One region of the Rhizobium sp. FG113 genome, then DNA from elsewhere that is predicted to be linked to it. Evidence: predicted binding sites of a transcription regulator. Region 1 holds the regulator's gene; each other region holds the start of a gene.

What was found. Region 1 encodes LexA, which represses DNA repair genes until DNA is damaged. Its sites were predicted from a motif close to TGTTCNNNNTGTGTTCNG; they were not measured.
Region 2: the regulator LexA is predicted to act here: its motif matches at 7,019-7,036, upstream of recA (recombinase RecA).
Region 3: the regulator LexA is predicted to act here: its motif matches at 4,273-4,290, upstream of ACODTZ_RS28980 (ImuA family protein).

The regions. Positions count from the first base shown of each region.
Region 1 covers NZ_JBMDKV010000003.1:200,917-210,977, forward strand. The annotation lists gene gltA (citrate synthase) at 1-18, opposite strand, end outside; gene ACODTZ_RS11220 (ComEC/Rec2 family competence protein) at 313-2,760, shown strand; gene lexA (transcriptional repressor LexA) at 2,754-3,479, opposite strand; gene ACODTZ_RS11230 (VOC family protein) at 3,679-4,563, shown strand; gene kdsA (3-deoxy-8-phosphooctulonate synthase) at 4,560-5,402, shown strand; gene eno (phosphopyruvate hydratase) at 5,557-6,831, shown strand; gene ACODTZ_RS11245 (FtsB family cell division protein) at 6,987-7,307, shown strand; gene pdhA (pyruvate dehydrogenase (acetyl-transferring) E1 component subunit alpha) at 7,454-8,500, shown strand; gene ACODTZ_RS11255 (pyruvate dehydrogenase complex E1 component subunit beta) at 8,518-9,903, shown strand; gene ACODTZ_RS11260 (hypothetical protein) at 9,913-10,061, shown strand, end outside.
Region 2 covers NZ_JBMDKV010000010.1:55,065-65,125, reverse strand. The annotation lists gene ACODTZ_RS21575 (SixA phosphatase family protein) at 1-58, opposite strand, end outside; gene dksA (RNA polymerase-binding protein DksA) at 333-752, shown strand; gene ACODTZ_RS21565 (flagellar biosynthetic protein FliO) at 841-1,941, opposite strand; gene cckA (cell cycle histidine kinase CckA) at 2,226-4,826, shown strand; gene ACODTZ_RS21555 (pseudouridine-5'-phosphate glycosidase) at 5,023-5,949, opposite strand; gene ACODTZ_RS21550 (carbohydrate kinase family protein) at 5,978-6,922, opposite strand; gene recA (recombinase RecA) at 7,163-8,239, shown strand; gene alaS (alanine--tRNA ligase) at 8,396-10,061, shown strand, end outside.
Region 3 covers NZ_JBMDKV010000018.1:63,063-73,123, reverse strand. The annotation lists gene ACODTZ_RS29005 (hypothetical protein) at 1-76, shown strand, start outside; gene ACODTZ_RS29000 (hypothetical protein) at 613-1,305, shown strand; gene ACODTZ_RS28995 (helix-turn-helix domain-containing protein) at 1,302-1,541, opposite strand; gene ACODTZ_RS28990 (hypothetical protein) at 1,921-2,442, shown strand; gene ACODTZ_RS28985 (Fic family protein) at 2,653-3,792, opposite strand; gene ACODTZ_RS28980 (ImuA family protein) at 4,360-5,124, shown strand; gene ACODTZ_RS28975 (Y-family DNA polymerase) at 5,045-6,556, shown strand; gene ACODTZ_RS28970 (error-prone DNA polymerase) at 6,553-9,810, shown strand; gene ACODTZ_RS28965 (TetR/AcrR family transcriptional regulator) at 9,804-10,061, opposite strand, start outside.

The sequences.
Region 1 (10,061 bases):
TGCGCTTTGATCCGTCATTCTGATCCTCCAAACTGGCGGTTGGCGCCTTAAAAGCGCCATAGGGTTAAGCGTCGTCTGCGATAGCTATATGATCGCGCGCCTAATGCCAAGTTACCGTGATGCCATTTTGTGCATCGCAGTATCAACTTTTGAGCACTGCTGAGATGCCGTCTCCGCATAGCGGAAGCCAATGATAATCCTGACATTTTCGATGGTTTTATTTCCCGTTTGAATTCAAACGATTATAGTTGCGTTTCGGTTCCGCTGGCCTCATTCTGATTGCAGGTCAGGGTGGCTTTCGGGTGTCGTTGCATGCCGGAGTTGAATGCCAGTCACGTCGTTTTGATGCCACCCGAAGCGGCGCAAATTGCCAATTTGCCGGCCGTACCAGGGCAAAATGCCCGTGCCATAATGACGCGCGCGCCGTTGACGCAGTCGACGTCGGGTTTTCTGAGTCGCGCAAGCCGAGGGATCGGCCGCCAGGCAGCCGTTGCAGCACAAGCGTTCAGCACGGAATTCGATCACGGCCGCTTCTTCCTGGCGTCGCCCATCTTCCTCGGCGCTGGCGCCATCGCCTGGTTCCGCCTTGCTGTCGATATCCCGCCCTCACGGCTCCTTGCCTGGGCTGTGCTGTTTGGTCTCGTCTTCGTTCTGGCGGGCGCTGCGCGCGTTGCCACCCGCCGTGTGGCGATATCAGGCCTGCTAGTCGTCCTTGGCATGTTCGCGGCGCAACTCGAGACCTGGCGCGCTGATACCGTCGTGCTTGATACAGCGGTGACGACGACTGTGACCGGCCGCGTGGAACGGCGCGAGGGCGACGACAACGGCCGCTGGCGCTATATCTTAAGGGTAACGCGCACGGACGAGCCCTCTCTCAAGCGGCCGCCACAGCAGGTCTCGCTGGTCGCGCGCGCAGGAGCGCCCGTTGGGGTCGGTGGCTGGTTGACCGGCCGCGTGCGCCTCACGCCGCCGGCAGGACCTGCGCTCCCCGAACTCAACGATTTCGCCTTCTCTGCCTATTTCGACGGCATCGGCGCCAACGGCTTCTTCTACGGCATGCCGCAGACCATCGCGTCGCAGACCGATATCGCCGATCTCTCTGCCGCCGATCGCGCCGTGGAATGGCTCTACGGTCTGCGCAGCCGGATTGGCGACCGCATCCGCAGCATCCTGCCTGATGATACCGGCGCCTTCGCCGCCTCGCTGGTCACCGATGAGAGACGTGCCATCTCCAACGAGACGACGGAGGCGCTGCGCCAATCCGGCCTCGCCCATATCGTGGCGATATCAGGCCTCAACATGGCCCTGTCAGCCGGCATCTGCTTTGTCGGGCTGCGGCTGTTCTTTGGACTGTTTCCTGGCTTCGCGCAGGCCTATCCGACCAAGAAGTTCGCCGCCGGCAGCGCGCTTCTGGCGTTGACGGCCTATTACATGATCTCAGGCTTCGCGGTCTCGGCCGAGCGCGCCTTCATCATGATGGCGATCATGCTTGTCGCGGTGCTGTTCGATCGCCCCTCGATCAGCCTGCGCAACATCGCGCTCTCGGCGCTGCTGATCATACTGATGTCCCCATCGGAGGTGCTCGGTCCCAGCTTCCAGATGTCCTACGCCGCGACACTGGCGCTGGTCGCGGGCTTTGCTGTCTGGACCAGGAGGCGGCCTCGCGAAAGCGTTCTTCTCACGCATCCCGCGATAAAGCCGGTCATGGTCACGCTTCGCTTCTTCGGCGGCATCGCGCTGACCTCGATGATCGGCGGTTTCTCGACGGCGCTGTTTTCGATCGAGCATTTTCACAGGTTGAGCGGCTACGGCCTTCCCGCCAACCTGCTCGCCATGCCCGTCATCTCCTTCATCGTCATGCCTTTCGGAATGCTCGCGATGTTAGCGACGCCCTTTGGTCTGGACGCGCCACTATGGACCGTCGCGGGCTTCGGGCTGGATCTGGTGATCGACATCGCCAAGATGGTTTCCGGCTGGGGCGGCAGTGTCGATATCGGGCGGATACCGCAGTGGTATTTCGCGATCGCCGTGCTCGGCTTCCTAGTCTGGGGGCTGATGCGGACACGGCTGCGATGGATCGGTGCTGTGGGGGCCGCGCTTGCAACGCTCGTCGTTGTTCTGCTGCCTGCGGCATCTGCGCCTGAGCTGGTCGTCTCCGAGGACGGAAGCCTCGTGGCAGCAGTTACAGGCGACAGTCTCGCCAGCAACCGCGAACGCCCGCCCGACTTCATCTTCGGGCAATGGCAACGCGCGCTCGCGATCGAAGAACACAAGCCGCCTGACATGCTTGAAGGCGAGGCCTTGCCCATCCCGAAGAGGGGAGAGCCACGACCAAGGCTGACACTGAAACAACAAGGCGAAGCCCGCGCCATGATGCGCGATGCCGCAGCGTCCACAAATGACAGCGCTTTTCAGTGCCTCAAGACGGCCTGGTGCGTAACATCGCTCGACAGCGGCTACATCATCGCAACGCTCGAAAACGCCGCCTATCTCGGTCCCGCCTGCGATGTGGCCGATATCGTCATCACGCCTGTCCGTCTGCGCCAGGCGACATGCCGTTCCGGCGCAATGCTATTGACCGGCGAAACCCTCAGGCGATCAGGCGCCGTCGAAATCCGCATCGACGAGCAGGGGGCGCCTGTCGTCAAAACCGCTTATGAAAGCCTCGGTCGTCCCTGGATGCGTCATCGCGCCTATGACTGGCGCAACGACAGCTTCAGCGATGATCCGTCACCAACTAGTGACGTCACCACTCAGTGATACCGGCGAATAAGCCCGACGAGCTTGCCCTGAACCTTGACGCGGTCGGGCCCGAAAATACGCGTTTCGTAAGCCGGGTTCGCGGCTTCCAGCGCGATCGAGGCGCCCTTGCGGCGGAAGCGCTTCAGCGTCGCTTCCTCGTCATCGACAAGCGCCACAACGATATCGCCGGGGTTGGCGGTGTTGCCGTTGCGGATGATGACGGTGTCGCCGTCGAAAATGCCGGCTTCGATCATCGAGTCGCCCTTGACCTCGAGCGCGTAGTGCTCGCCGGAGCCGAGCATGTCGGCGGGGACGGTGATGTCGTGGGTGTTGTTCTGGATCGCCGAGATCGGCACACCGGCGGCGATGCGGCCCATGACGGGAACGGACGCTGAGTTGCCGTTGTCGGCGCTCGGCGCGGCCTTCGGGGCAGGGGCTGCGGCCACCGGCTGCGGCTTGCCGAGGCTGCCTTCAATGACGCTCGGCGAGAAGCCGCGTCGCGGCTGCAGGCTCGGATTATAGGCTTCCGGCAGCTTGATGACCTCAAGCGCGCGCGCTCGGTTCGGCAGCCGGCGAATGAAGCCGCGCTCTTCCAGCGCGGTGATCAGCCGGTGAATGCCGGATTTTGATGCGAGATCGAGTGCATCCTTCATTTCATCGAAGGATGGCGGAACGCCCGACTCTTTCATCCGCTCATGAATGAACAGAAGCAGTTCTTGTTGCTTGCGTGTCAGCATCGAAATGAACCCCAGAGTCGTGAAACAAAGCCAGAACGGACACTATATGTTCCATATGTGTTCCGCAAGTGCCTAAATTTTCGTAAAACTTGGCTCGGAATCGTCGCGATTTTGCACTTCATTCGATTTAACCGCGCCGGCCTCTTGCATTGTGGCGAAAGCCAGCGCACATCTCTGCCGATTTCGGGAGGATTTGCCGATGAGTGACCCCCATCCCCTGGACCACGTGGTGCTGCCGGTCGTCAACATCGAGATGGCGCGCGAGCGCCTGGGCAAGCTGGGCTTCACCGTCGCCGCCGATGCGCGGCACCCTTTTGGCACCGAGAATGCCTGCGTCTTCTTCGCCGACAAAACCTATATCGAGCCGCTCGGCATCACCAGCCTGGAGACATACGAGGCGGCCATCGGTGACGGCAACGTTTTCACCGCTCGCGACCGCGCCTTTCGCTTCCGCTGCGGCGACGACGGCCTGTCGGCGATCGTTTTCGGCACGCCGGATGCCGATAGCGATCACACCCGCTTCATCGACGATGGCATGAGCGGCGGCGAGATGCTGCAGTTCGCCCGGCAGATGAAGATGCCGGATGGTTCTGAAGCGACCGCGGCGTTCCGCCTGGCTTTCGCGGCCGATCTGCGCGCACCCGATTTCTTCCTCTTCGCCTGCCAGCGCGTCAACCCGCTGCCCAGCGACCGCAAGGCCTTGGAAAAGCACGCAAACGGTGTGTTGGGTATCCTGTCGATCGTGCTCTCGTCGTCCGATCCCAAGGCGTTCGCGCCGCTGTTGCAGCTGGCGTCGGATGCGCAGGCGTTCCGCGAGGAGGCATTCGGCGTCAGCCTGGATGCCGGCAACGCCCGCATTAATATCCTTTCGCCGGATGGTCTGAACGCTTACTACGATCTCGCCGAGCCCAAGGCCGATCGCGGCCTGCGCGGCGCGGCGATTGTCTTTTCCGTTGCCGATCTCGCCGTGACAGAGGCGCATTTGGCTGCTAACGGGATCACCTATACACGCAAGAACAATCGAATTCTGGTGAAGGCAGCACCCGGCCAGGGCGCGCTCTTCGCCTTCGAGGAGAAACGATGACTGAAACCAATTCCGAAGTGGCCGTTGGCGAAGGCGCCGGCCGTGTGGTGTTTTCCAACACCGGCAAGCTGTCGCTGATCGCCGGCCCCTGTCAGATGGAAAGCCGCGACCATGCCTTCATGATCGCCGGCACGCTGAAGGAGCTCTGCGACAAGCTCGGTATCGGCCTTGTCTACAAGTCCTCCTTCGACAAGGCCAACCGCACCTCGCTGTCGGCCCAGCGCGGCATCGGGCTTGAAACGGCGCTTGAAGTGTTCGCCGATCTCAAGAAGGAATACGGTTTCCCCGTTCTCACCGACATCCACACCGAGGAGCAGTGCGCCGAAGTCGCCACTGTCGTCGACGTGCTGCAAATTCCGGCCTTCCTTAGCCGGCAGACGGACCTGCTGGTCGCCGCCGCAAAGACCGGCCGTGCCATCAACGTCAAGAAGGGCCAGTTCCTGGCGCCTTGGGACATGAAGAACGTGCTGGCCAAGCTGAATGCCAGCGGCAACCCGAACATCATGCTGTGCGAACGCGGCGCTTCCTTCGGCTATAACACGCTGGTCTCCGACATGCGCTCGCTGCCGATCATGGAAGCCATGGGTGCCCCTGTCGTGTTCGATGCGACCCACTCGGTGCAGCAGCCGGGCGGGCAGGGTGGCTCCAGTGGCGGCCAGCGCGAATTCGTGGAAACGCTGGCGCGTGCCGCTGTTGCCGTCGGTGTCGCCGGTGTGTTCGTCGAGACGCACGAAGATCCCGATAACGCGCCGTCGGATGGTCCGAACATGGTCTATCTCAAGGACATGCCGCGCCTGCTGGAGAAGCTTCTGGCCTTCGACGCCATCGCCAAGGGCTGACGTTCAAAAGACTGACACGTTCGTGTATTAGGCCACGAGGAATAAAGCGGCGAAGCATGCGCAAAACGGCCCCAAACTGGCATTGTAATTTGCGCATCTTCGATTAAAGACGAATTTCAAACGATTTATCCACCCCTCAAGCAGAGAAGAGCCGATGACCGCTATTACCGATATTATCGCCCGCGAGATTCTCGACAGCCGTGGTAACCCCACCGTCGAAGTCGATGTCTATCTCGAAGATGGCAGCATGGGCCGCGCCGCCGTTCCATCGGGCGCGTCGACCGGCGCTCATGAAGCCGTCGAACTCCGCGATGGTGGCAAGCGTTATCTCGGCAAGGGTGTCGAAAAGGCCGTCGAAGCCGCCAACACGGAAATCTTCGACGCCATCGGCGGTATCGACGCTGAAAACCAGATCCAGATCGACAACATCATGATCGAACTGGACGGCACGCCGAACAAGTCGCGCCTCGGCGCCAACGCCATCCTCGGCGTTTCGCTCGCTGTCGCCAAGGCTGCCGCCGAAGCTGCCGGCCTGCCGCTCTACCGTTACGTTGGTGGCGCTTCCGCTCACCTGCTGCCGGTTCCGATGATGAACATCATCAACGGCGGAGCGCATGCCGACAACCCGATCGACTTCCAGGAATTCATGATCCTGCCGGTTGGCGCTGATTCCATCCGCGAAGCCGTTCGCATGGGCTCGGAAGTCTTCCACACGCTCCGCAAGGAACTCGCGGCCCAGGGTCACAACACCAACGTCGGCGACGAAGGCGGCTTCGCACCGGGCCTGAAGAGCGCTCCTGAAGCCCTCGACTTCATCATGAAGTCGATCGAGAAAGCCGGCTACAAGCCTGGCGAAGACATCCATCTCGGCCTCGACTGCGCCTCGACCGAATTCTTCAAGGACGGCAAGTACGTTCTCGAAGGCGAAGGCCGCACGCTGGAGCCGGGCGCAATGGCTGAATACCTGGCACAGCTCGCTGCCCAGTACCCGATCATCTCGATCGAAGACGGCATGGCTGAAGACGACTGGGATGGCTGGAAGGCTCTGACGGATCTGGCCGGCAAGAAGGTTCAGCTGGTTGGCGACGATCTCTTCGTCACCAACTCGGCTCGCCTGCGCGACGGTATCAAGATGGGCGTCGCCAACTCGATCCTCGTCAAGGTCAACCAGATCGGTTCGCTGACGGAAACGCTCGACGCCGTCAACACCGCGCACAAGGCAGCCTACACCGCCGTCATGTCGCACCGTTCTGGCGAAACCGAAGATTCCACGATCGCCGATCTCGCTGTCGCGACCAACTGCGGTCAGATCAAGACCGGCTCGCTGTCGCGCTCGGATCGTCTTGCCAAGTACAACCAGCTGATCCGCATCGAAGAAGGCCTCGGCCCACAGGCGCAGTACGCCGGCCGTTCGATCCTTCGCGGCTAATCGCCCGAATTCAGGAATTTGGCTGAAATCAAGCATTTGGAACCCGCGCCCCAACCGGCGCGGGTTTTTTGTTGCGCCACGTTCATAGTCAACGGACGGTTAATCTCTGCCCGGTAGTCTTCTGGTCAAGGGTAATGCGTTTCGAGAATGCGTGTATGTGGACCAAGCATCATAAGAAGAAAAAGATCGGCCGTTTCGTCATCCCGGCGATGGCGGTCGCGTTTCTCTCCTACTTCGGCTACCATTGCATCCATGGCGACTACGGCCTGCGCGCGACCGAAGTGTTCGAGCGCCAGCGCATCACGCGCGAAAGAGAGCTGGCGGTGCTTAAAAATAAGCGCGAGCACCTTGAAAAGCAGGTGGCGCTCCTAAGTGATGGTTCCATGGACAAGGACATGCTGGACGAGAAGGCCCGTCTGCAGCTGAACTTCTCCCGCGCCGACGAGATCGTCATATTCAATCATTATTCGAATTAACCGGATTCCGGTTAATCGAAATAAATTGATATTTATCAATGCTTTACCGCTGAATACGAGCCATGCAATTATGGCATTGCTGCGGCGAAATTTCTTCCCTATGGTGCGCACCACCCAAGAACCGATAAACCCATAGGGAGGGTTGAATGGCTCCGCGAAAAAACGCGACCGTTTCCAGCCGTAAGACAAGCGCAAAGCCTGCAGCCAAGGCATCGAATGGTGGCCCGGTGGCCGATTTCGATCGTGACGAAGAGCTCAAGGCCTATCGCGAAATGCTGCTCATCCGCCGTTTCGAAGAGAAGGCGGGCCAGCTTTACGGCATGGGCTTCATCGGCGGTTTCTGTCACCTTTATATCGGCCAGGAAGCTGTCGTCGTCGGCATGCAGATGGCGCAGAAGGAAGGTGACCAGGTCATCACCGCTTACCGCGACCACGGTCACATGCTGGCAACCGGCATGACCGCACGCGGCGTCATGGCCGAGCTGACCGGCCGCATCGACGGCTATTCCCGTGGCAAGGGCGGCTCGATGCACATGTTCTCCAAGGAGAAGCATTTCTACGGCGGTCACGGCATCGTCGGCGCCCAGGTGTCGCTCGGCACCGGTCTCGCCTTCGCCAACCGCTATCGCGGCAATGACAGCGTCTCGATCGCCTATTTCGGCGACGGCGCCGCCAACCAGGGCCAGGTCTACGAGAGCTTCAACATGGCTGCTCTCTGGAAGCTCCCGATCATCTACATCATCGAGAACAACCGTTACGCCATGGGCACCTCCACGGCCCGCGCCACGGCGCAGTCGAACTACTCGCTGCGCGGTTCCGGCTTCGGCATTCCCGGCGTCCAGGTCGACGGCATGGATGTTCGCGCCGTCAAGGCTGCGGCCGACGAGGCGCTCGAGCATTGCCGTTCCGGCAAGGGTCCGATCATTCTCGAAATGCTGACCTATCGCTATCGCGGTCACTCCATGTCCGACCCGGCGAAGTATCGCTCCAAGGAAGAAGTGCAGAAGATGCGCTCCGAGCAGGATCCGATCGAGCAGGTCAAGGCACGCCTCATCGAAAAGGGCTGGGCCTCAGAGGACGATCTCAAGGCGGTCGACAAGGACGTTCGCGACATCGTCGCCGATAGCGCCGACTTCGCCCAGGCCGCACCGGAGCCGGATGCATCCGAGCTCTACACCGACATTCTGCTGTAATCGGGGAGGGTAGACCCATGCCAATCGATATTCTCATGCCCGCCCTCTCTCCGACGATGGAAGAAGGCACGCTGTCCAAGTGGCTGAAGCAGGAAGGTGACAAGGTCACCTCCGGCGACATCATTGCCGAAAACGAAACCGACAAGGCGACGATGGAAGTCGAAGCCGTCGACGAAGGCGTCATCGGCAAGCTTCTGGTTGCCGCCGGCACCGAAGGCGTCAAGGTAAACGCCAAGATCGCTGTGCTCCTGCAGGACGGCGAATCCGCATCCGACATCTCGGCTGCACCTGCTGCTGCCGCACCGGCCGCCGCCGAAGCACCCAAGGCTGCCGAAGCGCCCGCCGCTGCAGCAGCAGCGCCGGTTCCGGCCGAGCCCAAGGCTCAGGTTCCGAACGATCCTGAAATCCCCGCCGGCACCGAAATGGTCTCCATGACCGTGCGCGAAGCGCTTCGCGACGCCATGGCCGAGGAAATGCGCGCCGACGACAACGTCTTCGTCATGGGCGAGGAAGTGGCCGAGTACCAGGGCGCCTACAAGGTGACCCAGGGTCTGCTGCAGGAATTCGGCGCCCGCCGCGTCATCGACACCCCGATCACCGAGCACGGCTTTGCCGGCGTCGGCGTCGGTGCTGCTATGTCCGGCCTGAAGCCGATCGTCGAGTTCATGACCTTCAACTTCGCCATGCAGGCGATCGACCAGATCATCAACTCCGCTGCCAAGACGCTCTATATGTCCGGCGGCCAGATGGGTGCACCGATCGTGTTCCGTGGCCCGAATGGTGCCGCTGCCCGCGTCGGCGCTCAGCACAGCCAGGACTACTCGGCCTGGTACAGCCAGATCCCGGGCCTCAAGGTCGTCATGCCCTACACGGCATCCGACGCCAAGGGCCTGCTCAAGGCTGCTATCCGCGATCCGAACCCGGTCGTCTTCCTTGAAAACGAAATCCTCTACGGTCAGCACTTCGACGTGCCGAAGATGGACAACTTCGTTCTTCCGATCGGCAAGGCCCGCATCCACCGTCAGGGCAAGGACGTCACGATCGTTTCCTTCGGTATCGGCATGACCTATGCCACCAAGGCCGTCGCCGAACTCGAAAAGATCGGCATCGACGTCGAACTGATCGACCTGCGCACGCTGCGTCCGATGGACCTGCCGACCGTGATCGAATCGGTCAAGAAGACCGGCCGTCTCGTCACCGTCGAGGAAGGCTACCCGCAGAACTCGGTCGGAACCGAAATCGCCACCCGCGTCATGCAGCAGGCCTTCGATTATCTCGATGCGCCGGTTCTCACGATCGCCGGCAAGGACGTTCCGATGCCTTACGCCGCCAACCTCGAAAAGCTTGCGCTGCCAAGCGTCGACGAAGTCGTCCAGGCGGTGAAAGCCGTCTGCTACAAGTAGGACGGGCGCATGCAAGTCACGATAGCCTTGTACGATGGCAACGACCTAAAACAGAAGTTCGATCTGCCATCCTCTGTTTCGACTGATGCGCAAGTGGAAGTCGCTATGAAGTGCCTGCTGTCATCGTCTTTGGAACCTTACGAGATCATTGAGAGCTT
Region 2 (10,061 bases), on a different contig from region 1:
CCGCTTCGGCATGTCTCAAAAGATAAATCCGGGAAGGCGGCGGCACGATTGCGGTCATCGGAAAGTCCCCGGTCGATTGATCTATTTCAGTAGCGCCAGCCCGGTGTCTTCGTCAACCGGCGAGCGGAATCCAGTGGGCAAGTTGCACAGGCCCTGCTACTTCAGCTGGCAAGCTGAAACGATGGCTTTAAAAAATAGTGACGTAAAAATAGCCTGTTAGCTCAAAATTGTGACAGATTTAAAAATGTGTTTACCTAGCGGATTGGGCTTGAATCGGACGCCGTGGTCGGGATATACAGCCGCCAGATGAGATGTTCTTCAGGAGAATCGCGTTGAGTGAGAAGATCGATCTTAGCAAATACGTGCCCTCGGAAGAGGAGGAGTTCATGAACGGTAACCAGCGCGCCTATTTCAGGGCGAAGCTGATTGCCTGGAAGAACGACATCCTCAGAGAGGCGCGCGAAACCCTCGAGCATCTTGCCGAGGAAAGCGCAAACCATCCGGATCTCGCCGACAGGGCGTCGTCCGAGACGGACAGAGCCATCGAGCTGCGCGCCCGTGACCGCCAGAGAAAGCTGATATCCAAGATCGACGCCGCACTGCAGCGTATTGAGGAAGGCACTTACGGCTATTGCGAGGAAACCGGTGAACCGATCGGCCTCAAGCGTCTCGACGCTCGCCCGATCGCAACGCTGTCCATCGAAGCGCAAGAACGCCACGAGCGTCGTGAAAAAGTCTACCGGGACGAATAATCCCGGTTACATCACAAACTAAAAAAGGCACCGCCATCGCGCGGTGCCTTTTTGTTTGCATGAAAGGGGCGGCAGTTGCCGCCGCCGGTCATTTGTCGCGGTTGACGCTCATTTCGCCGAAGATACGGGCCACCTCGTTTTGAAGGGCGGCGTCGGCGCCGGTGATCGGAGCCATCTCGGGATCGCGGCGCGGCATGTTTGAGGGCGCGGGGCGAGCGGGCGCGCTCTGAACCGGCGGCGCATTGTGCATCGGCATGTTCTGCGCTGCCATTGGGCGCTCAGCCGCCAGATTGCTCGTCATTTCCTCTTCCAGAACACGCTGGAAATCGCTGGGCTGGGCTGAAGGCGCCGGGCGAGCGACGGGCTGGAACGCGGCTGGTTGCGGCGTTGGCGCCTGCGGTGCCGGCGGATAGAGGTCGACGCGCTGCGGCGGCGTGGGCGGGCTCATCACCTGCGGCTCGATCCTCTGCGGCGTCAGGACGCGTTGGCGCGCCGAATCGAGAATATCGACGGCTTCGGCCGTTTCGATCGGCGCAGGCTCCGGCCGCGAGAATACCGGAGGCTGCGGGCGTGGTGCGACGGGTGCCGGCGTGATCGATACCGGCGCGGCTGGCACGGGGACGGGGCGCGGAGCGGGTTCGATCTCGGGCTCGAAGACCTGATGCTGCGGTGCCGGCGGCGGCGCGATCGGTGGGGTGTCCAGGCGCTCGGCGCTTGGCGCAAACTCTTCGATCGGCGACAGGCCGCGCGTGGGGGCCGGGCGCGGTGCGGGTGGGACAATGACCACGGGCTCGGGCTCAGTCACGGCGGACGTCATCACGGGCTCGGCGGGCCGCTCGCTGGGGGCGGCCGGCTGCGGTGCTTCCGGGCGTGCCGGCTCGCTGACGGTCTCGATCTGCCCATCCGGCAGGATGCGGCTTTCGATGACGATATCGGAGGGGCCGCCGATCATGATCAGATGTTCGACATCGTCGCGGCGCACCAGCACAAGGCGGCGTCGGGCGTCGACTGCTGCGGCGTCGAGAACCTGAAGACGTGGCTGGCGGTTGCGGCCGCCGCGAACGAAGGGCGAGGATGCCCGGTTGCGCATGATCCAGAGGACCGCGACGAGCAGCAGCAGGGCGATGGCCACGCCGCCCGCGGCAATGATGAAGCGGCTGCCATAAGATTCCATGATGCCATCGAACATAGTCACGTACTCCTTTGCGGCGTTCAACCACATGACGATTTTTAAGCTTCCTAGACAAGGGGGAGGCGGCTTGTCCAGTCACCGAACGATGCGACGCAATGTCTGTGGAACGTCTCAATCTACATTTAACGGCAAAACTGGCGCTGTAGCTTGTGAATTCAATCACTCTTCATGGAGTGTGGTGTTTTTGGCGAGGCAGCAAATTGCTAAGAAGGAAAAGGCGCCTGATTCCTGCTTCGTCTGTTAGTCACGAATGAAGGCCGGCGGGCAATGCGAGGAAGTACATGACGAAATCCCGTCAGGCCGACAATTTTAGCGAACCGCTCGTGGACCGGGGAGGGCGCGCGGGAACCGCCGTGCGGATCCTGCTTCTGGCGCTGGTGCTGATCGGCGTCGCCGCCGCCTTCGTGGTGTTCAAGACCTCGCTCGACAACGAGATGGTGCTCGGCGTTCTCGGCGTGCTGGCCATGGTCGGCATCTTTTTCCTGGTGTCGTCGATCATCGGCTTCATCGAGGTGATGCCGCAGCGTCAGTCGGACAGCCTTGCCCGCGCCTTTCTCAACAGCCATCCCGACGGATCGCTGATCACCGACGAGAAGGGCCGGATCGTCTACGCCAATGCCGCCTATGGCGCGCTGACCGGCGCGCGTAAGCCGACCGAGGTGCAGACGCTGGAAGCGCTTCTGTCGCGCCACCGCGAATCCAACGAGGCGCTGTATAGGCTCTCGAACGGGCTGCGCGAGGGCCGCGAGGGACGCGAGGAATTCCGGCTGCTGCGCGCGCTCGGGCCATCGCCGAACGGTTCCGGTGCTCATTGGTACCGGCTGAAGGCGCGTATCCTGCAGAGCGAAGAAAGCGGCGGTAGGCCGCTGCATATCTGGCAGATCAGCGACATCACCTCGGAGCGCGACGACCAGGAGCGTTTCTTCAAGGAGCTACAGAACGCCATCGATTATCTCGACCACGCGCCTGCCGGCTTCTTTTCGGCGGGCCGCAAGGGCGAAATCTTCTATCTCAACGCGACGCTTGCCGAGTGGCTGGGGATCGACCTCACCAAGTTCATTCCCGGCTCGATGACGATCGGCGACATGGTGGCCGGCGAGGGGCTGGCGCTGATCCAGTCCGTGCAGGCCGATCCCGGCCTGCAGAAGACGGTGACGCTCGATCTCGACCTGAAGAAATCGAACGGCCAGGGCGTTCCGGTGCAGATCGTTCACAGCGTCACCTCGATGCGCGACGGTGCGCCAGGCGAGAGCCGCTCTATCGTCCTCACGCGGCGCGACAGCACTGACGGCGACCAGTCGGCGTCGGCTGCGTCGATGCGTTTCACGCGCTTCTTCAACAATACGCCGATGGCGATCGCCTCCGTCGATGGCGACGGCCGTATCCTCAGGACCAATGCGCCGTTCCTCAAACTCTTCTCCGGCATCGTGTCGCGCGATGACGTCGAGAACGGCGCGCTGTTCGAAACCATCGTGCAGGATGTCGACAAGCCGAGGCTGCAAGGCGCGCTTGCCGCTGCCAAGGACCGGCAGGGCGACATTCCGCCGCTCGATTCCAAGACGCAGGCCGACGACAACAGGCATTTCCGCTTCTATGTCAACGCCGTCATCGACCAGAGCGACGAAGCGCCGGAAGAGGCGGCGATCGTCTACGCCGTCGAGGTGACCGAGCAGAAGGCGCTTGAGGCGCAGATGGCGCAGACGCAGAAGATGAACGCCGTGGGCACGCTCGCCGGCGGCATCGCGCACGACTTCAACAACGTGCTGACCGCCATCCTGCTCTCCTCCGACCATCTGCTGCTGCAGGCGCGGCCGGCCGATCCTGGTTTTGCGGATCTGATGGAGATCAAGCGCAACGCCAACCGCGCCGCCGTGCTGGTGCGCCAGTTGCTCGCCTTCTCGCGCAAGCAGACAATGCGGCCGAGCGTGCTCAATCTGACCGATGTCGTCGGCGACTTGAGGATGCTGGTCGACCGGCTGCTGTCGGGCACCAATGTCAAGCTCGACGTCGAATACGGGCGCGATCTCTGGCCCGTGAAGACCGACCTGTCGCAGTTCGAGCAGGTGCTGATCAACCTCTGCGTCAATGCGCGCGACGCGATGCCGGAGGGCGGCAAGCTGACGGTGCGCACGAAGAACGCGACGGCCGCCGAGGTCGCTGCCTTCAATTACTCCTACATGCCGCATGAGGACATGGTTCTGGTCGAGGTGTCCGACAACGGCACCGGCATCGCGCCTGAGATCATGGACAAGATCTTCGAACCCTTCTTCACCACCAAGGAGGTGGGCAAGGGCACGGGTCTTGGGCTTGCGATGGTCTACGGCATCGTCAAGCAATCCGGCGGCTACATCCAGCCGGAATCGGAAGTCGGCAAGGGCACGACCTTCCGTGTCTTCCTGCCGCGTCACATCGTCGAGCCGGCGATTGCTGCCGAGGCCGATGCGGTCACCCCAAGCGCAGACAACGTCGTTGCTCTGTCGTCGGCGAAGGCGGAGCAGCCGGAGGATCTGACGGGATCTGCGGTCATCCTCCTGGTCGAAGACGAGGAGGCGGTGCGTCGCGGCGGCAAGCGCATGCTGGAGACGCGCGGCTACACGGTTCACGAAGCGGGATCGGGTGTCGAAGCGCTCGACATCATGGACGAACTCGATGGCAAGGTGGATATCGTCGTTTCCGACGTCGTCATGCCTGAAATGGACGGGCCGTCGCTGTTGCGCGAACTGCGCAAGAAATATCCGGATCTGAAGTTCATCTTCGTCTCGGGCTATGCCGAGGACGCATTCGCCCGCAACCTGCCGCCAGAGTCCAAGTTCGGCTTCCTGCCGAAGCCGTTTTCGCTGAAGCAGCTGGCTGTGGTGGTCAAGGAGACGCTTGAGGGGTAGGTGAGGGCGCTGGCAGCGTTGTGCCGGTCGGCGGTCCCTGTATAGGGCGTGCCGTGTGAAGCCCCCCTCTGTCCTGCCGGACATCTCCCCCACAAGGAGGGAGATTGGCTGGAGGCGACCGCTCGCTCCAATCTTATGATTTGGCGAAGGCCGCTGGATGAATGGGGCATGCCACGGCGGCACACCCCATCAAATATCAGGCGTTGAGCGCAACCGCGATCTCGCCGGCGAGGCGGGCGTTGTTTTCCACCAGTGCGATATTGGTCTTCAGGCTCTGGCCATCGGTGAGGTCGAAGATGGTGCTCAGCAGGTAGGGCGTTACCGCCTTGCCGGAGATTTCATCGCGTTCGGCGCTATCAAGCGCGCGCTGGATGTAGATCTCCATCTCTTCGGCCGGGATCTCGTCGGCTTCAGGCACCGGGTTGGCGATCAGCATGCCGCCGTCGATGCCGAGCTGTTCGCGCACCGTCTGGAAATTGGCGATGGCCGCCGGGCTGTTCAGCGTCAGCGGGCTGCGCAGGCCGGAGGAGCGCGACCAGAAGGCCGGGAATTCTTCGCTCTCGTAGGTGACCACGGGAACGCCTGATGTTTCCAGCACTTCCAGCGTCTTCGGTACGTCGAGGATCGCCTTGGCGCCGGCGCAGACGACGATAACGCCGGTACGGGCAAGTTCTTCGAGGTCGGCGGAGATGTCGAAGCTCTCTTCGGCACCGCGATGCACGCCACCGATGCCGCCGGTGGCGAAGACCTTGATGCCGGCGCGTTCGGCGGCGATCATCGTGGCGGCGACGGTGGTGGCGCCATGGCGGCGCTCGGCGATCGCGAAGGCGAGGTCGGCGCGCGAAACCTTCAGCACATCCTTGGCCTTGGCCAGCTGCTCGAGCTCTTCGGCTTCAAGCCCGATGTGGAGCGTGCCGTGGATGACGGCGATGGTGGCGGGGACGGCACCCTGTTCGCGGATGATCGATTCGACGCTGCGGGCCATCTCGATATTCCCGGGGTAGGGCATGCCGTGGGTGATGATCGTCGATTCGAGCGCCACGATCGGCGCGCCACGCTGCTTGGCGCTCGCCACTTCCTTGGAATAGGTGATCGGCAGCTTGGAGGAGAGAGTGTTCGTCATCGGATCTTCCATTTCGTCTGATCGGGTTTCAATGCAGAATTCTCGCCTGCGGGACAAGAGCAAGAGCCTGTTTTAGGAGATCGGCGGATAGATTTTCATTGACCGCGTTGGGCGACTGGACGGTCAGCGCCGCCGCAGCGGCCCCCTCGCGGATTGCCTCGTTCATCGGCAGTCCGCGCAAAAGCGCTGCAATGACGCCCGAGGCGAGGGAATCGCCGGCGCCGGTCACATCGGACACATGCTCGACATTGGCCGGCTGCAGCGCCGCCACGTGGCCTGCGGAAAAGGCGATCAGCTCGCGCTGCCCCCGGGTGACGACACCGCCCCTGAGGCCGATATCACCGAGCAGTGACGGCCAATGGACGGGGTTTTCCGGCCGCTCGCCGGTCAGCGCGGTGGCCTCGGCCTCGTTGAGGAAGAGATAGTCGATGCCATCAATGCAGGCCTTCAGCTTCACCGCCTTCGCCGGCGAGATGGCGATCGCCGCCACCGGCTTGCCGAGCGCTTTGGCACGGGCGGTGATCGAAACCAGCGTCTCCTCCGGCAGGTTGGCATCGAAGAGGATCATGTCGGTCGCCGAAAACGCGTCGCGCACCGAGCGGATCGACAGGCGGCGCGGCACGAACATGCGGTAGAGATCCATGTCGGCCAGCGCGATCACCAGATTGCCGTCGCGCTCGATGATCGCGGTATAGCTTGGGGTCTTGCGGTCGAGAAAGATGAAGGGGCGGTCGTTGACGCCGGCGAGATCTGCCGCTTCGCTCACCATCTCCCCGGTCGGATCGCCGCCGCGCGGCGAGATCATCGTAACGTCGAAGCCGAGGCGGGCGAGGTTGCGGGCCGCGTTGAAGCCGCCGCCGCCTGCTTCCTCGAACCAGGAGCCGGGGTTGCTGGCGCCATCTGCCGTCGCGCCCGATATGCGGCCGCGGCGATCGACATGGGCGCCGCCAAGAACGAGAATCTTCTTGCTCATCTCATCGCTCCGAAATGCCGTCTTGGCCGAATCGAGCGGCCTGCTGAAGCGCGGTCAGCCGCCGTCCAGGTGCTGTAAGCTCTTGCTTTGCATGGATAAAACAAATGTAGAACACAGGCCGTTTTACCTCTTTCTTTCAATGCTTTGAACAGCACTTGCGCGATGAGAACAAATGCGGTACAAAATCGACATCGGCGGCGACATTGCTTGAGCGGCTTCAATAACCTAAAGGTGGATCGAATGTCACAGAATACATTGCGGCTTGTAGAGGACAAATCGGTGGACAAAAGCAAGGCACTTGAAGCGGCACTCTCACAGATCGAGCGGTCGTTCGGCAAGGGCTCTATCATGAAGCTCGGCTCGAACGAGGGCGTGGTCGAGATCGAGACCGTTTCGACGGGCTCTCTCGGACTGGATATCGCACTCGGGATCGGCGGTCTTCCGAAGGGACGTATCATCGAGGTTTACGGGCCGGAAAGCTCGGGTAAGACGACGCTGGCGCTGCAGACGATCGCGGAAGCCCAGAAGAAGGGCGGCATCTGCGCCTTCGTCGACGCCGAACACGCGCTCGATCCAGTTTACGCTCGCAAGCTCGGCGTCGATCTGCACAATCTCCTGATCTCGCAGCCGGATACCGGCGAGCAGGCACTCGAAATCACCGACACGCTGGTGCGCTCCGGCGCTGTCGACGTGCTGGTCGTGGACTCGGTTGCGGCACTGACGCCGCGCGCCGAAATCGAAGGCGAAATGGGCGACAGCCTTCCTGGTCTGCAGGCGCGACTGATGAGCCAGGCGCTGCGCAAGCTGACGGCCTCGATCTCGAAGTCGAAGACCATGGTCATCTTCATCAACCAGATCCGCATGAAGATCGGCGTCATGTTCGGTTCGCCGGAAACGACGACTGGTGGTAACGCGCTGAAGTTCTACGCTTCGGTTCGCCTCGACATTCGCCGCATCGGCGCCGTCAAGGAGCGCGAGGAGGTGATCGGCAACCAGACGCGCGTCAAGGTCGTCAAGAACAAGATGGCGCCTCCCTTCAAGCAGGTCGAATTCGACATCATGTATGGCGAAGGCGTGTCGAAGACCGGCGAGCTGGTCGACCTCGGCGTCAAGGCAGGCATCGTCGAGAAGTCCGGCGCCTGGTTCTCTTACAATAGCCAGCGTCTCGGCCAGGGCCGCGAGAACGCCAAGACCTTCCTGCGGGATAATCCCGAGCTGATGCGCGAGATCGAAACCTCGATCCGCCAGAACGCCGGCCTGATCGCCGATCAGCTGCAAAATGGCGGTCCCGACGCCAACGATTCCGACGGCGAATAAGCCTCGATCCACGACTGAATAGTTCAAAGCCGGCTGCATTCCTTGATCAGAATGCAGCCGGTTTTGTTTGTCTGCTGGACAGTGGTTAACGTCAGCGATAAAAGCCACTGAATTTTCAAGATTTGACCTGCCTTGGGCAGCACTGAAGGGCATAGCATGAGCGGTGTGAACGAAATCCGGTCGACCTTCCTCGACTACTTCAAGAAGAACGGCCACGAGATCGTTTCATCGAGCCCGCTGGTGCCGCGCAACGACCCGACGCTGATGTTCACGAACGCCGGCATGGTGCAGTTCAAGAACGTCTTCACCGGCCTCGAGCAGCGCCCCTACAAGACGGCGTCGACCGCGCAGAAGTGCGTGCGCGCCGGCGGCAAGCATAACGACCTCGACAATGTCGGCTATACCGCGCGCCACCATACCTTCTTCGAAATGCTCGGCAATTTCTCCTTCGGCGATTACTTCAAGGAGCAGGCGATCGAGCATGCCTGGACGCTGATCACCAAGGAATTCGGCATCGACGCCAAGCGCCTTTTGGTCACCGTCTATCACACCGACGACGAAGCCTTTAATCTCTGGAAGAAGATCGCGGGTCTCTCCGACGACAAGATCATCCGCATCCCGACCAGCGATAATTTCTGGGCGATGGGTGACACCGGCCCGTGCGGCCCCTGTTCGGAAATCTTCTACGATCACGGCGACCACATCTGGGGCGGCCCTCCCGGCTCGCCGGAAGAGGATGGCGATCGCTTCATCGAGATCTGGAACCTCGTCTTCATGCAGTACGAGCAGATCACCAAGGAAGAGCGCATCGACCTGCCGCGTCCGTCGATCGACACCGGCATGGGTCTCGAGCGTATCGCAGCCCTGCTGCAGGGCAAGCACGACAACTACGACATCGACCTCTTCCGCGCGCTGATCTCGGCCTCCGAGGAAGCAACCGGTGTGAAGGCCGAGGGTGAGCAGCGCGCCAGCCATCGCGTCATCGCCGATCACCTGCGTTCGTCCGCCTTCCTGATCGCTGACGGCGTCCTGCCGTCCGCCGAGGGCCGCGGTTACGTGCTTCGCCGCATCATGCGCCGCGCCATGCGCCATGCCGAACTGCTCGGCGCGCGCGAGCCGCTGATGTGGAAGCTTTTGCCTGCGCTGATCCAGCAGATGGGCCGCGCCTATCCTGAACTGGTGCGCGCGGAAGCCTTGATCACCGAGACGCTGAAGCTCGAAGAGACCAAGTTCCGCACGACGCTGAAGCGCGGTCTGTCGCTTCTGTCGGATGCCACGACCACGCTCGGCAAGGGCGATATGCTCGACGGCGAGACCGCGTTCAAGCTCTACGACACCTACGGCTTCCCGCTCGACCTGACGCAGGACGCGTTGCGCGCCCGCGAAATCAACGTCGATCTCGCCGGCTTCACCGACGCCATGGAGCGCCAGAAGGCAGAGGCACGCTCGCATTGGGCCGGCTCCGGCGACAAGGCGACCGAGACGATCTGGTTCGAGTTGCGCGACAAGCACGGCGCGACCGAATTCCTCGGCTATGACACCGAAACCGCCGAAGGCGTTGTCCAGGCGATCGTCAAGGATGGTGCTGCCGTCAGCGAAGCGGCCAAGGGCGACAAGGTGCAGATCGTCGTCAACCAGACGCCGTTCTACGGCGAATCCGGTGGCCAGATGGGCGATGCGGGCGTGATTTCGTCCGATAACGCCAAGATCGAAATCACAGATACGCAAAAGCGCGGCGAGGGCCTGTTCGTTCACACGGGCACCGTCATCGAAGGCACCGTCAAGGCCGGCGATGCCGTGGCATTGACCGTCGATCACGCCC
Region 3 (10,061 bases), on a different contig from region 1:
CTTGCAGGAAGCGCCGTGGCCGCAACTGCGCGCTATTCTTGCCGATCTTGTGCGGATTGCAGCGCTGGGCGATTGATCGTTGCGCCGTCCGGCCATCAAAGCCTCGGAACTCAATCTCCGAGTCAAGGTTGACCGCAAATTGCATTATCAGCGTCGACCGGCTCCACCGATGCGCAGAAAAGGGGGCATATTGTCCGCAAATATGCGGAGAAAAAGAGTTGTTATTTCCGCAAGGGCGAGAAGACATCAGATCGTCTATCCAAGACGATCTGGATTCATCGGCCCATCGCGAGATCCTTTGTGGAACCAACTCACTCACTTGCTCTCCGAACGTCGTCCGACAGAGGAGGGTCGTGCAGTGGTCAATAATCGCGCCGCTCTAGTCGAGGCGAAAGACTTCGGCATTGTCCTGGCGCTCCCGCAGCCTCTTGTAGGACGGATGGCGAAGCTTCCCGTCGGCGGTCCGGGCTCGATCTGCGCGTCTGCTTCCGGCTTTGCTGGCAGACGCTGCCCGTGCAAAACTGGACGATTCTAGATCTAATCGCTATTCCAAGGCCAGCAGGTCCGCCACGCACGCGGTCGATCATCCAATAATCGCAAAGAGGCTTCGGCTTGAAGAGAGTACAACGCACGTTCACGGTCGAGTACAAGTCAGGTCGCCGCAAACTCGGGACGCAGCCCAGCTCGATCTGGGGCAACATGGATCTCAAGTCTGTCGCGCGAGCCGTTGAAAACGAGGGAGTTCTCCCGCCCAATCCACTTGCTGACGCCTCCGAACGAGATGCTCATGTGCTGCCTGGCTCTCTGAGGGACTTGACCTGTCCTGTGAAAGAGACAGAAATTCCGACGAATTGCCAGGCGATGCCTGCGGCAATCGGAACGGAGCCAGTTACCTACATTATGGCGCCTGCTGTTGTGGAAGTCGCACCTTCATCGCCTGAGCAGGGTATTCCTAATACGGTACGTCATGGGGCTAAGCTCGACGGTGCGGCAAACGATCCCATCGGCACCAACAGTGCCCGACGCTTGAAAAAGCGAAGTGGCGGCACAAAACCGATTGCAGGCGACGACATCCGCCTGCGCAAGACTGCAAAACGGGCGCCAAAGAATTTGCGAGCGGCAAAGGTCGAGCTGACTTCAGCCAGTGACGACCGGGCAGAACTTGCGGAGCTAGAGACCGAGAACAGCAGATTGCGTGCACTGCTGGCGGAAAAGCTTCGTGCGGAGAATGCCATCCTGCGCACGATGCTGCAGTTTGCAGCGTTTGGCCTGCCCTCTAGTGGGATGAGCGAACAGAAAGCCTAGTCCGAGGCATCTTTGTGTTTTAGGCGAATGCCCACGCCGGCCCGATTGTCCTCAGCAATGAACTCGATCCCGTTAGCTTCCAGCACGCTTTGAATGGCCAACAGTGTACTTGGGCGCAGCTTATCGCCCCTCTCTAGGCGGGTGACAGTTTGCGTTGAAACGCTGGCTGCACTCGATAGTTCGAGCACGCCCCAACCAAGCGCTACCCGCGCCAGCTTGCATTGAATACCCTTCATATCACCATGCCATGGTGATTTAGATTGCGCATTGCGAACTTGCCCTGTAGTCTTTCCTGACTGGACGGCCGCAGACGGTGTTCGTACCACCCTCCGCAGCCTAACCACAATCAAGCTGTTTGGAGCTCGGATCATGGCTGATTCTGAGAATAGCAGAAGTTTGCCTTCAATCACCCGTCGAATATTATGGTGCTCACTCGCCGCTCGTCTGGTGATCAAAAGCCCTTTGGTGCGATGGGCCAGGTGTTCTCTTAATCGTGGGGGGCGCAGATGACCCGATCCGAGACCGCGCCCGATGCAATGCGCCGAAGCTTCCTGACAGGTGCCGCTGCATGGATCACTGGGACGGCGCGGGCTGGCGGAGCCGCACGGGAAGGGGATGCCGTCTGACGCTGATCCGGCTGTGTCACTATGGCGCGACTGGCTGGTGGCTCACCGGTCGTTTGGCGAAGCCTTCCGTCGGCAGCAGACGCTCGAAACAGAAATGCTTCGTGAACTCGGCAGCTTCCCGCGAGTTCAGATCGTTTTCTCCGGGGATGAGGGGTTTATCTGGGCTTACACCGCGGAGGAGATCAAACGCCTTCTACCGAGCTCTGAAAACGAGGACGAGCGACGGTTGGCATTGGCTGAACTAGCGAAACAGCACCTCGATTGGAACGCGGTCGATATTCGGGTCGGATATTCCAAAGCCAAGGAGACGGAAGCGGAAAACGCCGACCTGGAGGATAAGCTGTCCGAAGCATTATGGAGAACAGCACCCAAGTCGTTCGCCGGCATTGCAGCAAAGCTGCATTGCGTGTTGGAGACGGAGGATCCAGGCTCGGGTTTGCAAGACGCGCCGTGGCCGCAGCTGCGCGCTATTCTGGCCGACCTTGTGCGGATTGCGGCGCCGGGCAATTGATCGTCGCGGCATTCTTTATTCGGGGCGGAAGATTTTGGCATGGTTCCGTCTGCCTGCCTCGCAATCTCTATGGGATGCATGGCGACTCTGCCGTCTTGGCAGGAACTCGCTGTCTGCAATCATGGTCGTTCGAGATTGCATGACACCCGCAGTGTCAATCGGGTCGGCCTGCAATGCAGTTGGTGTGGTGTCTCCTTGTTTTTTCGGTTCTCAAGACTGCGAGTGAGTGTCCGAAGCGACACCTATAACCAGTTCGTAGGCAGTGCTGCGGCCGCCAGCTTCCCCTTTGCGAAGGATGCCTTTCGCCAAAAGGTCCGCGATGTCACGCGACGCCGTGTCCTGGGATGCGTTCGTCAATTTCGCCCATTTGGTCGATGTGAGCTTCCCCTCGAAATTTCCCTCCAGCAACCGATTGAGAACCTTGGCCTGTCGCGTGTTGAGGTCGTGAGCGACATGGCTCTGCCAGAACTCATTCTTCAGCATGACATTGTCGAGGGTCAGCAAGGCGGCGCCCACCGCACTGCTTAGACGATCGACAAACCATTGAATCCATTTCGTGATGTCGAGGTCCTCGTGGGCTGTTACGGATTGAAGGGCCTCGTAGTACCCGGCACGCGATTTCTCGATAGCTGCGGACATGGAATAGAGCCGTTGAGCGCCCCCGCCATCGCGCGCAAGGACCATGTCGGCGATCGCACGGGTTATGCGGCCATTGCCGTCGCCGAACGGATGGATGGCGACGAACCATAAATGAGCGATAGCGGCCTTGAGGAGAGGATCCATCTGCTGTGATCCATTGAACCAATCGAGGAATGCCTTCATCTCGGTCTCCAAGCGATCGGCCGGCGGTGCGACATAGTGCACCTTCTCGTGCCCAAAAGCTCCGGACACGATTTCCATGCGGCCGCCGGAATCGTCACGCCAGGCGCCTACCCGAAGTCGATGTCCCCATTCGTTGCGACCGGTCGGAAAGAGGGCTGCATGCCACTGAAAAAGACGTTCCTCTGTTAAAGGTTTGAAACAGTCAATTGCAGCATCGAGCGTTATGTGAACGATCCCCTCAATCGAGCGGCTGGGCGTCACAAAGCCGTCGATATCAATACCAAGTCGTCTTGCCAAAGAGGACCTGACCTGTTGCTCATCCAGCCGTTCCCCCTCGATCGCCGACGATTTTACGACGTCGTCCGTCAGGGCCCGCAGGAACGTTGCTTCACGGGTTCGAAAGCCAAGGCTCTCCACGCGGCCGATAAGGCGGCCCTGGTCAAGGCGCACGTTCGCGAGAGAGGGCGTAAACTCGTCCGATTGCCATTCAAAAGCTGGCCAATTTGGAGACTGCCAAATGTAGGTCATGCTCTATGATTGCGGCTTGATGCGGAGAATAGCAAGCTTATTCTCCGCAAATATGCGGAGTAAAGTCGTGTTATCTCCGCATGACTTCAAGACGAAGCCATATCGAGAGGTTGACGCTCGCATGTTCATGACCGCGAGTGTTTTTCGCCGATCTTTTTCCACTTGCGACCACAGCGGCAATCGCCGCGCCACGATTTCTAGTATAAGCGGAAAACTTAAGCGTCATGCCGTTGTTCCCAGGCCCCCTGAATGATGCGTGGCGGAGTTTGACGTCGACCATGCACACAACAGGGAAAGTTTAGGAACGCTGTGGCGATCTCAGCTTTATCCCCGTTATCCAAGCGGATTGTGATTTGAGTGGGTGGCAGCGGAAAAAATTCTCACACCGGCTAGCTGCCTGATTCCGATAGCTATTCGCTGAATTTGCAATCCTCAGGATAATATTCCCATCCCTAGGGTTGCTTGACTCTTTGCTGCGACAGGAACAGAAACAGAACATTCGCATTTTGTCCAGCATGATGCTGGTCCAGAATATCCGCCACACGACCTTGAAGGGAGCCGTGAACGATGACTGCTGCCCGAGCCCAAGGGATGTCGGATGTGATCTCAGATTTGCGTGAGCGGATCGCGACGATGGAAGGCGTATCGGCGAGAAAGGTCGGCTGTCTTGCCTTCGGCGTTCCTGAGATCGATGCGATCCTGCCCGGCGGTGGCCTGGCCTACGGCGCATTGCATGAGTTCGCCGGAGGCGGGGCAGGGACCGTCGATGGCGCCGCAGCCGCCCTTTGTGCCGCCGGCATCGCCGCGCGAACCAAGGGCCCGATCGTTTGGTGCCTGACCCGGCCCGACCTGTTCTTCCCCGCCCTGGCGCAGGTTGGTCTTCATCCCGATCGGGTGATCTTCGTTGAGTCCGACAAGGAAGAGGACGTGCTCGCCAACATGGAGGAGGGCTTGGCCTTCGGTGGCCTCGGCGCTGTGGTCGGCGAGCTCGTCCGATTGCCGATGGTCAGTTCCAGGCGGCTGCAGCTTGCCGCGGAACGCACGGGCACGATGGCGCTGGCGGTGCGGCGATGGCGACGGCAGACGGAGGCCAACGATTTTGGCCAGCCAACCGCCTCGACGACGCGGTGGCGTGTCAGCGTCATGCCGTCGGAAGACCTTCCGGTGCCTGGCGTCGGTCGGGCGCAGTGGTTTTTGGAATTGATGCGCGCGAAAGCGGGTGAATGTGCTGAGTTTCTCGTAAGGGCATGTGATGACAAGGGTCGTATCGATCTATCTCCCGGATCTGCCGACCGATCGGATCAGACGCGACGATCCGTCCATTCCGGCTGAGCAGGCAATCGCGGTGATCGCCAGGAGCGGCTCGAAACGTTGGGTATCGGCCGTGGATGCAGCTGCGCGAAAAGCCGGCCTGCGCGTTGGCATGCCGGCGGCCAAGGCCCAGGCGCTGTTTCGCGGACTGATGCTTGTCGATGCCGAGCCTGATGTCGATGCGGCGGCGCTTGAACGGATAACGCTATGGGCACTCACCCAATACTCCCCAATCGTTGCCGTCGACGGCACTGATGGCATCGTGCTCGACACGGAAGGCGCCGATCATCTGCAGGGTGGTGAACTGCCCATGATCACGAAGATCTCCAACCAGTTCCTGGCGCGCAAGCTGACGGCGCGCGTTGCGATCGCCGACACCTGGGGTGCTGCGCACGCCTGCGCGCGGGCCATCAGCCGCGAGACCGTCATCGTACCCGTTGGCAAGACCGTTGCTGCCGTCGAAAAGCTGCCGATCACGCTCTTGCGTCTGCCGGAGAAGATCCTCAGTGATCTCCGAACGCTCGGTTTCCAGACTGTTGGCGAATTGGCCAATACCCCACGCGCGCCCCTGACGCTGCGTTTCGGACCGGAAATCGCCCGGCGCCTCGACCAGATGTTCGGCCGCGTCGCAGAGCCGATCGATCCAATCCGAACGCCAGAGCTGGTCGAGGTCACAAGAGCCTTCGCAGAGCCAATCGGGGCTGCCGAGACCATCGACAAATATGTCGGCCGCCTGGCCGTACAGCTGATTGGCGAGCTGCAGAAGCGGGGTCTCGGCGTGCGCCGCGCTGACCTGATCGTCGAGAAGGTCGACGGAAGCAGGCAGGCGATCCGCGCCGGAACGGCCAAGCCCGCCCGTGATGTCGCCTGGCTCACCAAGCTGTTTCGTGACCGGACGGAAAAGATCGAGCCTGGCTTCGGGATCGAGAAATTGACGCTGGTTGCCGTCATGGCTGAACCGCTTGAGGACATGCAAAGGGTCTCGTCCCTGGTTGAGGACGAGGTGAGTGATGTCACCCCGCTGATCGACATTTACGGCAATCGGGGACAACGGGTCTATCGTGTGGCCCCGGTTGCCTCAGATGTCCCCGAACGCTCCGTTCAGCGCATTGCCGCCGCCTCTGATCCGCTCGAAGTCGCATGGGTCGGTCATTGGCGTCGGCCAGTCCGCCTTCTGCCGCGCCCGGAACTGATCACGGCAATCGCCCTCATGCCGGATCATCCGCCAGCCTCGATTGTCTGGCGCGGCCGGCGGCGCAAGGTCAAGCGTGCCGACGGTCCGGAGCGCATCTTCGGCGAGTGGTGGCAGCGCGATGCAGAAATGGAGGCGGTCAGGGACTACTTCGTCATCGAGGATGAAGCCGGCGAACGGCTTTGGGTGTTTCGAGCAGGTGATGGTGTCGATCCTGAGACCGGTGACCATCGCTGGTTCATGCACGGGATATTCGCATGAGCTATGCCGAGCTCCAGGTCACGACGCATTTCTCGTTTCTACGCGGAGCTTCGTCTGCCAACGAGCTCTTCATCCGCGCTCGGGACCTGGGCATCGAGGCGATCGGTGTGGTCGATCGAAACAGCCTGGCCGGGATCGTTCGTGCGCTGGAAGCGTCACGCGCAACCGGCCTGCGACTGGTCGTCGGCTGCCGGCTGGATCTTGCCGATGGCATGTCTGTGCTGGTCTATCCGACCGATCGCGCCGCCTATTCCCGGCTGACGCGCCTGATCACCCTTGGAAAGAGCCGTGGCGGCAAGAACAACTGTATTCTTCATTGGGATGACGTCGTCGCCTATTGCGACGGGATGATCGGCATTCTGGTGCCTGATCTCGCTGACGAGACCTGCGCCGTGCAGTTGCGCAGGCTCTCCGAGATCTTTGGCGATCGTGCCTATGTGTCGCTCTGTCTGCGCCGGCGGCCGAACGACCAGCTGCGCCTTCATGAGATCTCCAACATGGCCGTGCGGTTCAAGGTCAAAGCCGTCGTCACCAATGACGTGCTCTTCCATGAACCCGGCCGGCGACAGCTGCAGGATATCGTCACCTGCATCCGTCACAAGACCACGATCGATGACGTCGGCTTTGAGCGCGAGCGCCACGCCGATCGTTATCTGAAACCACCAGAGGAAATGCAGCGGCTGTTTCCGCGTTACCGGCAAGCGCTGGCGCGGACGATGGAGATCGTGCGGCGTTGCACGTTCTCGCTCGAGGAGCTGACCTATCAGTACCCTGAGGAAGCGATCGTACAGGGCAAGGATGCCCAGTCCTCGCTCGAGCACTATGTCTGGGAATGCGTGCCCGATCGTTACCCGGAAGGCCTGCCGCCGGATGTTCTGAAGATCGTGCGCCACGAACTCGACCTCATCCGCACCATGAAATATGCGCCCTATTTCCTGACCGTCTTCTCGATCGTTCGTTACGCCCGCAGTCAGGGGATCTTGTGTCAGGGCCGCGGTTCGGCCGCCAACAGCGCGATCTGCTATATTCTCGGCATCACCAGCATCGATCCTTCGACCAACGATCTGCTGTTCGAGCGTTTCGTCAGCCAGGAGCGCGACGAGCCGCCTGACATCGACGTGGATTTCGAACACGAGCGCCGCGAAGAGGTCATTCAATGGATCTACCGGACCTACGGTCGGGAGAAGGCAGCGCTTTGTGCCACCGTCACGCGCTACCGCGCGCGCGGCGCCATCCGCGATGTCGGCAAGGCGCTCGGACTGCCTGACGACGTGATCAAGGCGCTCTCCTCAGGCATGTGGTCCTGGTCGGAAGAGGTCCGCGATCGCAATGTCCGCGAACTCAATCTCAACCCGGAGGATCGGCGTCTCGCCCTGACCCTGAAACTGGCACAGCAGCTGATGGGAGCGCCGCGCCATCTCGGCCAGCACCCGGGTGGCTTTGTCCTGACCCATGATCGGCTCGATGATCTCGTTCCGATCGAGCCGGCCGCGATGAAAGACCGGCAGATCATCGAGTGGGACAAGGACGATGTCGAGGCGCTAAAGTTCATGAAGGTGGACATCCTGGCACTCGGAATGCTCACCTGCATGGCCAAGGCCTTCGAGCTCATTCGCGAGCACAAGGATCAGGATATTGATCTCGCAACGATCCCTCAGGAGGATCCAGCGACCTATGCGATGATCCGCAAGGCAGACACGCTCGGAACCTTTCAGATCGAAAGCCGTGCCCAGATGGCAATGCTGCCGCGACTGAAGCCGCGGACCTTCTATGATCTCGTCGTGCAGGTGGCTATCGTTCGGCCCGGGCCGATCCAGGGTGACATGGTCCATCCCTATCTGCGCCGGCGCGAACGCAAGGAGGAGGTCGTCTATCCAACGCCGGAACTTGAAGCGGTTCTTGGCAAGACGCTGGGTGTGCCGCTGTTTCAGGAAAGTGCGATGCGGGTCGCGATGGTCTGCGCCGGGTTCACCGGTGGCGAGGCAGACCAGCTGCGCAAATCCATGGCGACCTTCAAGTTCACCGGTGGGGTGTCGCGCTTCAAGGACAAGCTCGTGTCCGGCATGGTGAAGAACGGCTACACGCCTGAATTCGCCGAGAAGACATTCTCGCAGCTGGAGGGCTTCGGCTCCTACGGCTTTCCGGAAAGCCATGCGGCTTCGTTCGCCCTGATTGCCTATGCCTCGAACTATATCAAGCGCCATTTCCCGGAGGCGTTCTGCGCGGCGCTGATCAACAGTCAGCCCATGGGGTTTTACGCACCGGCCCAGATCGTCGGCGACGCTCGAGCCCATGGCGTCGAGGTGCGTCCCGTCTGCATCAACCGGTCCCGGTGGGATTGCACCTTGGAGAGGATAGGTAATGGCGACCGGCATGCGGTCCGGCTGGGTTTCCGGCGGGTCAAGGGCTTGGGGGTCGCAGATGCTGCCCGCATTGTTGCCGGCCGCATGAACCGGGATTTCCAGTCGGTCAATGATACCTGGCGCCGATCCGGAGTGCCCGCTGAAGCGCTCGTTCAGCTTGCGCAAGCCGATGCCTTCCTGCCGTCGTTAAAGCTCGAGCGTCGTGATGCGCTCTGGGCGGTCAAGGCCTTGCGCGACGAACCCCTGCCGCTGTTTGCCGCGGCGGCCGAGCGCGAGATGCAAATCATCGCCGAACAGCAGGAGCCAGACGTGGAGCTTCGGCAGATGACGGATGGCCACAACGTCATTCAGGACTACAGCCACACCGGTCTGACATTGCGCCAGCATCCGATTGCCTTCCTGCGCAAGGATCTGCGGCAGCGCAACATCATCACCTGCAGCGACGCGATGAACGCCCGCGACGGACAATGGGTCTATACGGCTGGCCTCGTCCTCGTGCGCCAGAAACCGGGGTCGGCCAAGGGTGTGATGTTCATCACCATCGAGGACGAGACCGGGCCGGCCAACATTGTCGTCTGGCCGACGTTGTTTGAAAAGCGCAGGCGCGTCGTGCTTGGATCCTCGATGATGGCTATCAATGGGCGGATCCAGCGGGAGGGGGAGGTGGTGCACCTGGTGGCCCAACAACTGTTCGATCTATCGGCCGATCTTTCGGGGCTCGCCGATCGCGACACCGAGTTCAGGCTGCCGGCGGGTAGGGGGGACGAGTTTGCACATGGGGGTGGTCCTGATCCACGCGATACGCCGAAGCCTGTCGTTCAGGCGCGGGATATGTTTGTGCGCGATTTGCATATCGACACGCTGAAGGTGAAGGCACGGAATTTTCATTGACAGTTCGATTTCCCAACTGATGCTCGGCGCTCCCCAGGCCAGGCTGTAAGCGCGACGTCGATCAGCCGCTTCAGCCGCACATTGCAGGCGCCATCACAGGCTTGAGCGGACATACCCTGGATGATCGCACCATAAAACCGTGCAAGCGTATCGGTGTCGGTTTGCACCGGCAACTCGCCGTCTTCGACGGCACGGTCAAAGCGCCCCTTGAGGGTCTGCATCGACGTCTCGCGCAGCGCTGCCGTCATCCG